Linked DNA regions of Halorhodospira halophila SL1. The protein of the gene in region 2 interacts with the protein of the main gene of each other region in a pairwise test. Links are inferred from orthologs where the notes say so. Each region holds a gene or a part of one and is shown on either strand. Other genes may lie near its edges.

The links. The genes of interacting proteins can lie anywhere in the genome.
Region 1: the proteins of mrdA (region 2) and HHAL_RS11385 interact in binary tests that used the Escherichia coli proteins (3 or more experiments, as listed by UniProt). The link is inferred for Halorhodospira halophila SL1 from one-to-one orthologs.

The regions. Positions count from the first base shown.
Region 1 is NC_008789.1:2,472,790-2,477,037, forward strand. What follows is about bases 1-3,100. They hold HHAL_RS11385 (penicillin-binding protein 1A), read right to left. Parts: upstream 2,707-3,100; coding sequence 295-2,706; downstream 1-294. Other genes in these bases: HHAL_RS11380 (hypothetical protein), read right to left, coding at 1-256; HHAL_RS11390 (hypothetical protein), read left to right, coding at 2,864-3,100. Outside these bases: more of HHAL_RS11390, read left to right, coding at 3,101-4,240. UniProt on the Escherichia coli protein: Cell wall formation. Synthesis of cross-linked peptidoglycan from the lipid intermediates.
Region 2 is NC_008789.1:1,078,211-1,083,107, forward strand. Bases 651-3,599 are described here. They hold mrdA (penicillin-binding protein 2), read left to right. Parts: upstream 651-1,138; coding sequence 1,139-3,061; downstream 3,062-3,599. Other genes in these bases: mreD (rod shape-determining protein MreD), read left to right, coding at 651-1,105; rodA (rod shape-determining protein RodA), read left to right, coding at 3,058-3,599. In the rest of the region: rod shape-determining protein MreC, read left to right, coding at 1-617; more of mreD, read left to right, coding at 614-650; more of rodA, read left to right, coding at 3,600-4,188; mltB (lytic murein transglycosylase B), read left to right, coding at 4,205-4,897. UniProt on the Escherichia coli protein: Catalyzes cross-linking of the peptidoglycan cell wall. Responsible for the determination of the rod shape of the cell. Is probably required for lateral peptidoglycan synthesis and maintenance of the correct diameter during lateral and centripetal growth.

The DNA.
Region 1 (4,248 bases), 1.4 Mb from region 2 along the record:
CGCGCTGGCGCAGGTGGCGCAGCGCCGCCTCATGCTCTTCGCCGCCGAAGACGGCACGATACTCCAGCAGCGCGTCGTGGATCTCCTGATTGCCGGGGAGGTTGCGGGTATTGCTGGCACCGAGGCGCTCCGCGGCCTTCCGCTTGGCGGCGAAGTAGTCGCGCACCCCGTCCTCGGCCATCAGCCGCGCCGCCTCGCGAATCAGACTCAAGCGCATGCGCTCATCGCGTTGATGGTTGGCTCCTCTGCGTCCCATAGCTCCTCCCCCTGCTCCGGCAGTCTGTTGGCACCCGCCTAGAAGAGTTCCCGCTCCGTGTGCTCATCACCACGCTGCCGGCGATCGCTGTCGTCACGGACCGGGACGGTCTCCTCGCGGAAGGTCTCGAAAATGGCGTCAGGGTTCTCGGAGCTGGTGGCCCGCCCCGACTCCGGGTCGATGCGCACCGTGACCAAGCCGCCCGGGCGCGGCATGGGGCGCTCCTCGACCCCGTCGAGGGCTACGGACATAAAGCGGGCCCAGATGGGCAGGGCGGCCGAAGCACCGGTTTCGCCACGCCCCAGGCTGCGCTGGTCGTCGAAACCGATCCACGCCGTGGCCACCAGATCCTGGTTGTACCCCACGAACCAGGCGTCGCGCAGATCGTTGGTGGTACCGGTCTTGCCGGCCAGGTCCCCGCGATCGAGCACCCGCCGCACGCCCCGTCCGGTGCCACGCTCAATGACGTCGGCGAGCATATCGCTGATCAGCCAGGCGTTGTCTTCCGGCAGGACACGCTCTGCCGGGGGCGGCAGATCGAACAGGCCAGTGCGGTCACCGGGCACCGAGGCCATGGGCAGGTCGTCACGGCAGAGCTCACACGCCTCCGGAAACTCGGGCTCGAAGACCACTTCACCGGCGCCGTCTTCCACCCGCTCGATGATATTGGGGAAGACGCGGTAGCCACCGTTGGCGAACGCCGCAAAGGCGTTCGACATCTGCAGCGGAGTGGCGCTATTGCTGCCCAGCGCCAGGGAGAGATCCCGCGGCAGGCTCTCCGGCGGGAAGCCCATACGCACGGCATGGGCGATAGTCGGGTCGATCCCCACATCGCGCAGCACCCGGATCGACACCAGGTTGCGCGAGAAGACCAGGGCCTCGCGCAGCCGGGTCGGGCCATAGAACCGCCCCGAGTAGTTGCCGGGGCGCCAGTAGCTCTCCAGGGCGTCGTCCCGGAAGACCACCGGGGCGTCGTTGACCAGGGTGGCCGGCGTGTAGCCGCCTTCCAGGGCCGCCGAGTAGATGAACGGCTTGAAGACCGACCCCGTCTGACGCCGCGCCTGGACCGCCCGGTTGAAGGAGCTGAGGCGGAAATCGAACCCACCGGCCAGGGCCCGCACGCGCCCGTCCAGCGGATCCTGGGCGACCAGCGCGCCGGAGACGTCGGGCACGGCGCTGAGCGCCGCCCGCCCCTCGCCCTGCGGCATCACCCGCACGATATCGCCGACCTCGAGCACGTCACCCGCCTCTTCCGGGGCCGGGCCGCGCCGATTGGCACCCCGGTAGGCACGCGCCCACTCCATGGTCTCGAAGTCCACCTGCAGCACCCGCCCGCCCCGGGGCCAGACCCAGGCCGCCTCGGGCTCTACGGCGAGCACCACGGCCGCTTGCAGGCCGCCGAACGGCGGGTGTTCCCCCAGCACCTCGTTCATGGCCGCCGGGTCGCCGACGGCCTGCGCGTCCATGCTGCCTTCGGGGCCCCGGTAGCCGTGGCGCTGGTCGTAATCGCGCAACCCGCTGCGCAGGGCACGGTTGGCCGCCTCCTGGCGGTCCTTCTCGATGGTGGTATAGACCGTATAGCCGCCGGTATACGCCTCCTCGGCCCCGTAGCGCTCGGTCATGGTGCGGCGGACCATCTCCCCGGCGTAACGGGCATCCACACGGCTGCGCGGGGCGTGCAGTTCCGCGGTTACCGGTGCGGCCATAGCCTCCTGATAACGCTCCGGGCTGATGAAGCCCTCGTTGAGCATCCGCCCAAGGACGTAGGCACGCCGCTGCAGGGCCAACCGGGGATTGCGGATGGGGTTGGCGGCCGAGGGCGCCTTGGGCAGACCGGCAATCATCGCCATCTGGGCCAGATCCAGCTCATCCAGGTCCTTGCCGTAATAGACCTGGGCGGCGGCAGCAACGCCGTAGGCGCGATTGCCCAGGTAGATCTTGTTGAGATAGAGCTCGAGGATCTCCTCCTTGGACAGGGTGCGCTCGATCTGCAGCGCCAGCAGGATCTCGTTGACCTTGCGCAGGATGGTGACTTCGCGCGAGAGGAAGAAATTGCGCGCAACCTGCATGGTGATGGTCGACCCCCCCGGGCCGAAGGAGCGCTCGCGGGCCACGTGGCTCACCGCCCGCGCCAGGCCCTGATAGTCGACCCCCGGGTGCTCGTAGAAGCGGTCGTCCTCAGCGGCGATGAACGCCAGCAACAGGTCCGTGGGGATGTCGTCGATATCCTCCGGTTGGCGGCGCTGCTCGCCGTACTCGGCGATCAGCTCGCCCTCGGCGCTGACAACACGCAGCGGCTGCTGGAAGCGCACGTCGCGCAGCGACTCCGCATCGGGCAACTGCGGAGCAAGCACCAGCAGGGCATAAGCCACCGCCGCGGCACCCAGCACGGCGCCGGAACCGACCAGGGTGAGGGTGCTGTAAAGGAGGATACGCAGGAATCGCTTCATCGGGGACGGGGCGCGGGCGCCTTGGCAAACTCTGTGGGCAGTATACTGACCACCTCTTGCACGGGCGAGTTCCCGGTTTATAGTAGGGGCGTCAATGCCTGCCGCCCGCCAGGGACCGGCGGCGGCACGGGAACCAGCGTCTCAGGGAGGAGACGGGATGCCCCTGCCCAGCACCGCGACGATCGGCGTCGCTGTGGCCGGACGTGCCGTACATGTCTGTCTGCGCCGGCGCAGCCGCTACGCCTACACCGCTGAAACCATCCATGCCCCGGGGGCGAACGGCCGCCGTGATGCCCTGCGCGCGGCCTGCCGGCGCCTGGGGGTCGGCCGCTCCCGGGCGGCACTGGCGCTGCCCGAGGGCCGCGTGCAGCGCCGCCTGCTCGCCTTGCCAACCCCCCTGCGCCGCTCCGAGTATCGGGCCGTGCTGCGTCTGCACGTGCGCCGTGCCCTGCCCGCCCCGGCCTCCGTCTGGCGTTACTGCCTCAGCAGCGAGCACCACCGGCCGCACCTGCTCGCCGCGCGCCATACCGACCTCCAGGCCGGGCAAACCCTGCTGCGCGACGCCGGCCTGCGACCGGTCGCACTCGTCGCCAGCCGCGACGCCCTGGCCCACGCTGCCGGGGCGCCCCCGCAGCCCCTGCCGGACACTCCGGGCGCCCGCCTGGCACGCGCCCTGGCCGAGGCCGCCCGCCGCCCCGGGCCCAACAACCTGCTGCACGCCCGGAACCCGAGCGCCCACGGCGCCGATCACTCCCTGCGCACCGCTGCCGGGGCGGCACTGGCCATCGGGCTGGCCGGTGTAGCCGCCCACGCCCACTGGGGTGCGCCGACGGGCAGCTTCGGGAGCCACGACGCCACCAACACCGCCGAAGATAGGTCGCCCTCGCCACCCCCTGAACCCGACCCGGACCCGGAGCCGCCGACCGCCGAACCAGCCCCCCCCGCCGAGCCGGCGTCACAGCTCCCCCCGGATCCCGCGGACGCACGGCGCCAGGCGATCCCCGGGTGGCTCGACACCCTGGCCAAGGCGCTGCCCGAGGGGACCCGCCTCAAGACGGTGGAGCTGGGCGAGACCCTGGCCATCGAGGCCGTTACCGCGCAACCCGAGCACACCGAGGCGTACCTGAACGCCCTGCAGGAGGCGGGCTTCGAGGCGGTTCACCTGGCGCAGATGCGCCGCACCGAGCACGGCCTCCGCCGGCTATCCCTGCGGGGCCGACCGCAGCTCAGGGACGAGCCACCCGCCGCACCGCCCGAGACGACACTGCGTGAGCAACTCGGCGACCTCAGCCGAGAGCTCGAGGCCCACGGGCTGGTCCTCGAAGACCTGCACCGGCAAGAGGGCGACGACGACGAGGTGGTCGCCCGGCTGCACATCGCCGGCGAGTACGCCGCGCTGCGGGAGTGGCTGGCCGCGGAGGCCGAGTCGTCCCGCCGGCGCGGCGTGCACCGCCTGCACCTGCACGCCGCCGAGCCGCCCCGGCTCGAGGCGGAGGTGACCATCGCCCTGCACCCACCCGAGGTCCAGCCATGAGCGGTCGA
Region 2 (4,897 bases):
AGCGCCTGCAGAGGATGCACAGCCTGGAGCGGGAGAACGAGCGCCTCCGCGATCTGCTCGGCTCCTCGGAGCGGCTGGAGACCGAGGTGGCCATCGCCCAGCTGATGCGCGTCGAGCTCGACCCCCACACCCACTTGGTGGAGATCGACCGCGGCTCCCGGCAGGGGGTCTTCGTCGGCCAGCCGGTCCTCGATGCCAACGGGGTCATGGGTCAGGTGGATCGCGTCGGGGCCCACTCGGCCAGCGTGCGGCTGATCTCCGACCCGAGCCACGCCATCCCGGTGGAGAACAACCGCAACGGGCTACGCACGGTCGCGCTGGGCAGCGGCGACCCGCAGCGCCTGGAACTGGCCAACGTGCCGGGCAACGCGGACCTCCGCGAGGGCGACCTGCTGACGGCCTCGGGCCTGGGCGGCGCCTTCCCCCGGGGCTACCCGGTTGCCGAGGTGACCTCGGTGGAGGTCGAGGCCGGCGAGCCCTTCGCCCGGGTGACCGCCCGCCCGGCCGCCGAGCTGGATCGCAGCCGTAAGCTGCTGCTGGTCTCCGTGGCCGAGAACGCGGATGATCAGGCCGGGGACGACGAGGCGGCGGACAACGAGAGCGAGGACGCGTCTTGACCGGGCATCGGCCACGCAACGGCGGCGGGATCATCCTGCTCAGCTTCATCATCGCCCTGATGCTGACCATCGTCCCCATGCCGGGCTGGGCGCAGGAGTTCCGCCCGGAGTGGACGGCGCTGATCCTGCTCTACTGGGGCCTGGCACTGCCCGAGCGGGTGGGCGTGGGCGTCGGGTGGCTGGTGGGGCTGTTCCAGGACGCCCTGCTCGGGACCCTGCTCGGGCAGCACGCCCTGGCCTTCGCCCTGATCGCCTTCCTGGCCCTGCGGCTGCACCAGCATCTGCGCCTGGTGCCGGTCTGGCAGCAGGCGGTGGTGGTACTCGGGCTACTGGTGGTCGCCCAGCTGGTCGTCTTCTGGATCAACGGCATCATCGGGCGGCCGGCTCCGGAGTGGCAGGCGTGGGCCGCGATCCTGGTCGGCGCTGCCATCTGGCCGTTGGTCTTTCACATCATGAGGGGGGTGCGGCGCCGCTTCCAGGTGCAGTGACACCGGCAAGGGCGGCGGGCAACGAGGTAGCTGGTGAGCCTTTCCATCCGTGATCAGCAACAGGATGCCTCCAGGATCCAGCGACGGATCGTGGTCGCCGGTGTGCTCTGCATCCTGGTGGTCGCCGGGCTGATGACCCAGATGGTGCGCCTGCAGGTGGTCGATCACCACCACTACGCCACCCTCTCCCAGGAGAACCGCATCAAGGTCAACGCCATACCACCGAGCCGTGGCCAGATCCTGGACCGCAACGGCGCCATCCTCGCCGAGAACCGCCCCTCGTACCAGCTAGTGGCCACGCCGGAACGCATCCCGGATATCGAGACCATGCTCGATGAGGTCAGCGACATCATCGAGCTCACCGACGCCCAGCGCAAGCGTTTCCTCAACCGCCTGAGCAACTCGCGTCACTTCGAGGCCCTGCCGCTGCGCACCCGGCTCGACGAGGAAGAGGTCGCCAAGCTCGCCGTCCACCGCCACCGCTTCCCCGGCCTGGAGGTGGACGCCCGGCTGGTGCGCCACTACCCGGAAGGCCACACCGGCAGCCATGCGGTGGGCTACGTAGGGCGCATCACCGCCCGGGACCTGCGCCGCATCGACCGCTCGGCCTATCGCGGCACCAACCACATCGGTAAGAGCGGCGTCGAACACGCCTATGAGCAGGTCCTCCACGGCGAGGTGGGCGTCGAACGCGTCGAGACCAACGCCGCCGGGCGGGTGCTACGCACCCTCGACCGCCACCCGCCGCGCTCCGGTGACGATCTGATCCTGACCCTGGACATCGACCTGCAGGCTGCCGCCGAGCGCGCCCTCGGCGATCAGCGCGGGGCGGTGGTGGCCATGGATCCGGACAACGGCGACATCCTGGCCCTGGCCAGTCGCCCGCACTACGACCCCAACAAGTTCGTCCGGGGCATGACCTCCGAGCGCTTCCAGGAGCTGGAAGACACCGGCTGGCAGCCGCTGATCAACCGGCCGATCCGCGGGCTCTATCCACCGGCCTCCACCATCAAGCCGTTCGTCGGCCTGGCCGCCCTGGAGCACGACGTCATCCGCCCAGACACCGAGGTCCACTGCGACGGCACCTACCATGTGGAGGGTCGCGACGAGCCCTTCCGCTGCTGGCGCGACTGGGGCCATGGCGACACCGACTTCGTCCAGGCCGTGGCCGAGTCTTGCAATGTCTTCTTCTACGACACCGCCTTCCGCCTCGGCATTGACCGCATGTCGGCGTTCCTGGAACCGTTCGGTTTCGGCACCCCGACTCAGGTAGACACCTCGGGCGAGCGCAGCGGCATCCTCCCCGATCGCGACTGGAAGCGCCGCGCCCTGGGCGGCGGCTGGTTCCACGGAGAGACGGTGATCACCGGTATCGGCCTGGGCTACTTCAGCACCACGCCGCTGCAGCTGGCTCGGGCCACCTCGATCCTCGCCAACCAGGGACGCATCGTGGAACCGCGCCTGGTGCAGGCGGTCCGCGACGGCGAGCAGGGGCACGAATCACGAACCGCCGCCACTACCCCGCAGGAGCGCATCGAGTTGAGCAACCCGGAGCACTGGGAGCTCACCACCGAGGCCATGCGCGCCGCCGTCGAGCACCCGCGCGGCACCGCCCGGCTGATCGGCGACGACCTCGAGTACAGCCTGGCCGGCAAGACCGGTACGGCGCAGGTCACCGAGAGCCACGAGGACGACGACGCGGACGTCCCCGAGCACCTGCGCAGTCACGCCCTGTTCATCGGGTTTGCCCCGGCGGAGACCCCGGAGATCGCCGTCGTGGTGGTGGTCGAGAACGCCGAAGGCGGCGGTGGTGCTGCAGCCGCCCCGGTGGCGCGGGCCGTCACCGACGCCTGGCTGATGGATGATTACACCTTCCTCGAGGACCTGGAGGCCGGCCGCATCGACGAGAGCGAGGTCGAGGACGAGGAGGATGCGCCCATGGAGCTGATGCCATGAACACCAGCGCCCTACCCGGCAGCCAGGGGGTCGGAGTCCGTCTCTCGTTCCTGCAGTCGCGGCTGCACCTGGACGGACTGCTGCTGACCGCACTGATCGCCGTCGCCGCCTTCGGCGTAGCGGTCCTCTACAGCGCCTTCGGGGAGGACTGGGCGCAGACCCAGAATCAGGTCATCCGCGTCTCCTTCGGCTTCCTGGCACTGTTCGCCTGCGCCCAGATCCCGCCGCGCACCCTGCGCCGCTGGGCACCGTGGGTCTTTGCCGTCGGCATGGTGCTGCTGGCAGCGGTGATGGTCCTGGGCGTCATCGGCCAGGGGGCACAGCGCTGGATCGACCTCGGCTTCATGCGCTTCCAGCCGGCCGAATTGATGAAGCTCGCCCTGCCGCTGCTGCTCGCCTGGCTGCTCGCCGACCACGATATCCCGCCCCGGCCCCGGCGCGTCATGCTGGCCCTAGTGTTGATCACCGTGCCGGCGGCGCTGATCGCGATACAGCCGGACCTGGGCACCGCCATGCTGGTCGCGGCATCGGGATTCTTCATCCTCTTCCTGGCCGGCCTGGGCTGGCGCTGGATCGTGGGCGGCGCCGCCCTGGCCAGCGCCATTGCGCCACTGCTCTGGTTCTTTGTCATGCACGACTACCAGCGCGCACGGGTGCTGACGTTTCTCAACCCCGAGAACGACCCCCTGGGCGCGGGGTACCACATCATCCAGTCGAAGATCGCCATCGGCTCCGGCGGGCTCTTCGGCAAGGGCTGGCTCAACGGCTCCCAGGCCCACCTGGAGTTCATCCCCGAGCGCCACACCGACTTTGTACTGGCGGTGGTCGCCGAGGAGTTCGGTCTTATGGGGGTGGCCCAGCTGCTGGCCGTCTACCTGATCATCGTCGGCCGCGGTCTCTACATCGCCGCCCGCGCCCAGGACAACTTCAGCCGGCTGCTGGCCGGCAGCATCTCGCTGACCTTCTTCATCTACGTCCTGGTCAACGCCGGGATGGTCTCGGGACTGCTGCCGGTGGTCGGACTGCCCCTACCCCTGGTCAGCTACGGCGGCTCGTCACTGGTGACCATCATGGCGGCTTTCGGTATTCTCATGTCGATCCATACCCACCGTCGTCTCTGGTCGTGAGGGCCTGTAGTCGGACATGAACCTACGCCTCCGTTCCGCCACCGTGGCCCTGCTGTGCGGCAGCGCGCTGCTGGCCACCGCCACGGCCTCCACCGAGCCCGAGCGCTTCGCCGACGAAGTCGCTGAGCGCCACGACCTGGACGCCGGACACCTGCGCACGGTGCTCGCCGCCGCCGAGCACGACGAGCGGGTGCTCGAGCGCATCGCCTCCCCAGCCGAGGGCCTCCCCTGGCACGACTACCGCGAGATCTTCCTCACCGAGGAGCGCCTCGAGGCCGGGCTCGGCTACTGGGCCGAGCATCAGGACCTGTTGGCCGAGATCCACGATGAGCACAGGGTCCCGGAACCGGTGATCCTGGCCATCCTCGGCGTCGAGAGCTACTACGGCACACGCCGGGGCGACCACCGCGTCCTGGACGCCCTGACCACCCTCGGTTTCTCGGACCACCCCCGCGCCGGCTTCTTCCGCGATGAACTGGAGGCCTTTCTGCTGCTCAGCGCTGAGAACGAGTGGGACGCCACTGAGCCCACCGGCTCCTACGCCGGCGCGCTGGGCAAGCCGCAGTTCATCCCGTCGAGCTACCGCGCCTATGCGGTGGATCAGGACGGCGACGGCCGCCGCGACCTCCTCGACAACCCAGCGGATGCGGCCGGCAGCGCCGCCCACTACCTGGCCCGGCATGGCTGGGAGCCCGACGCTCCGGTAGCC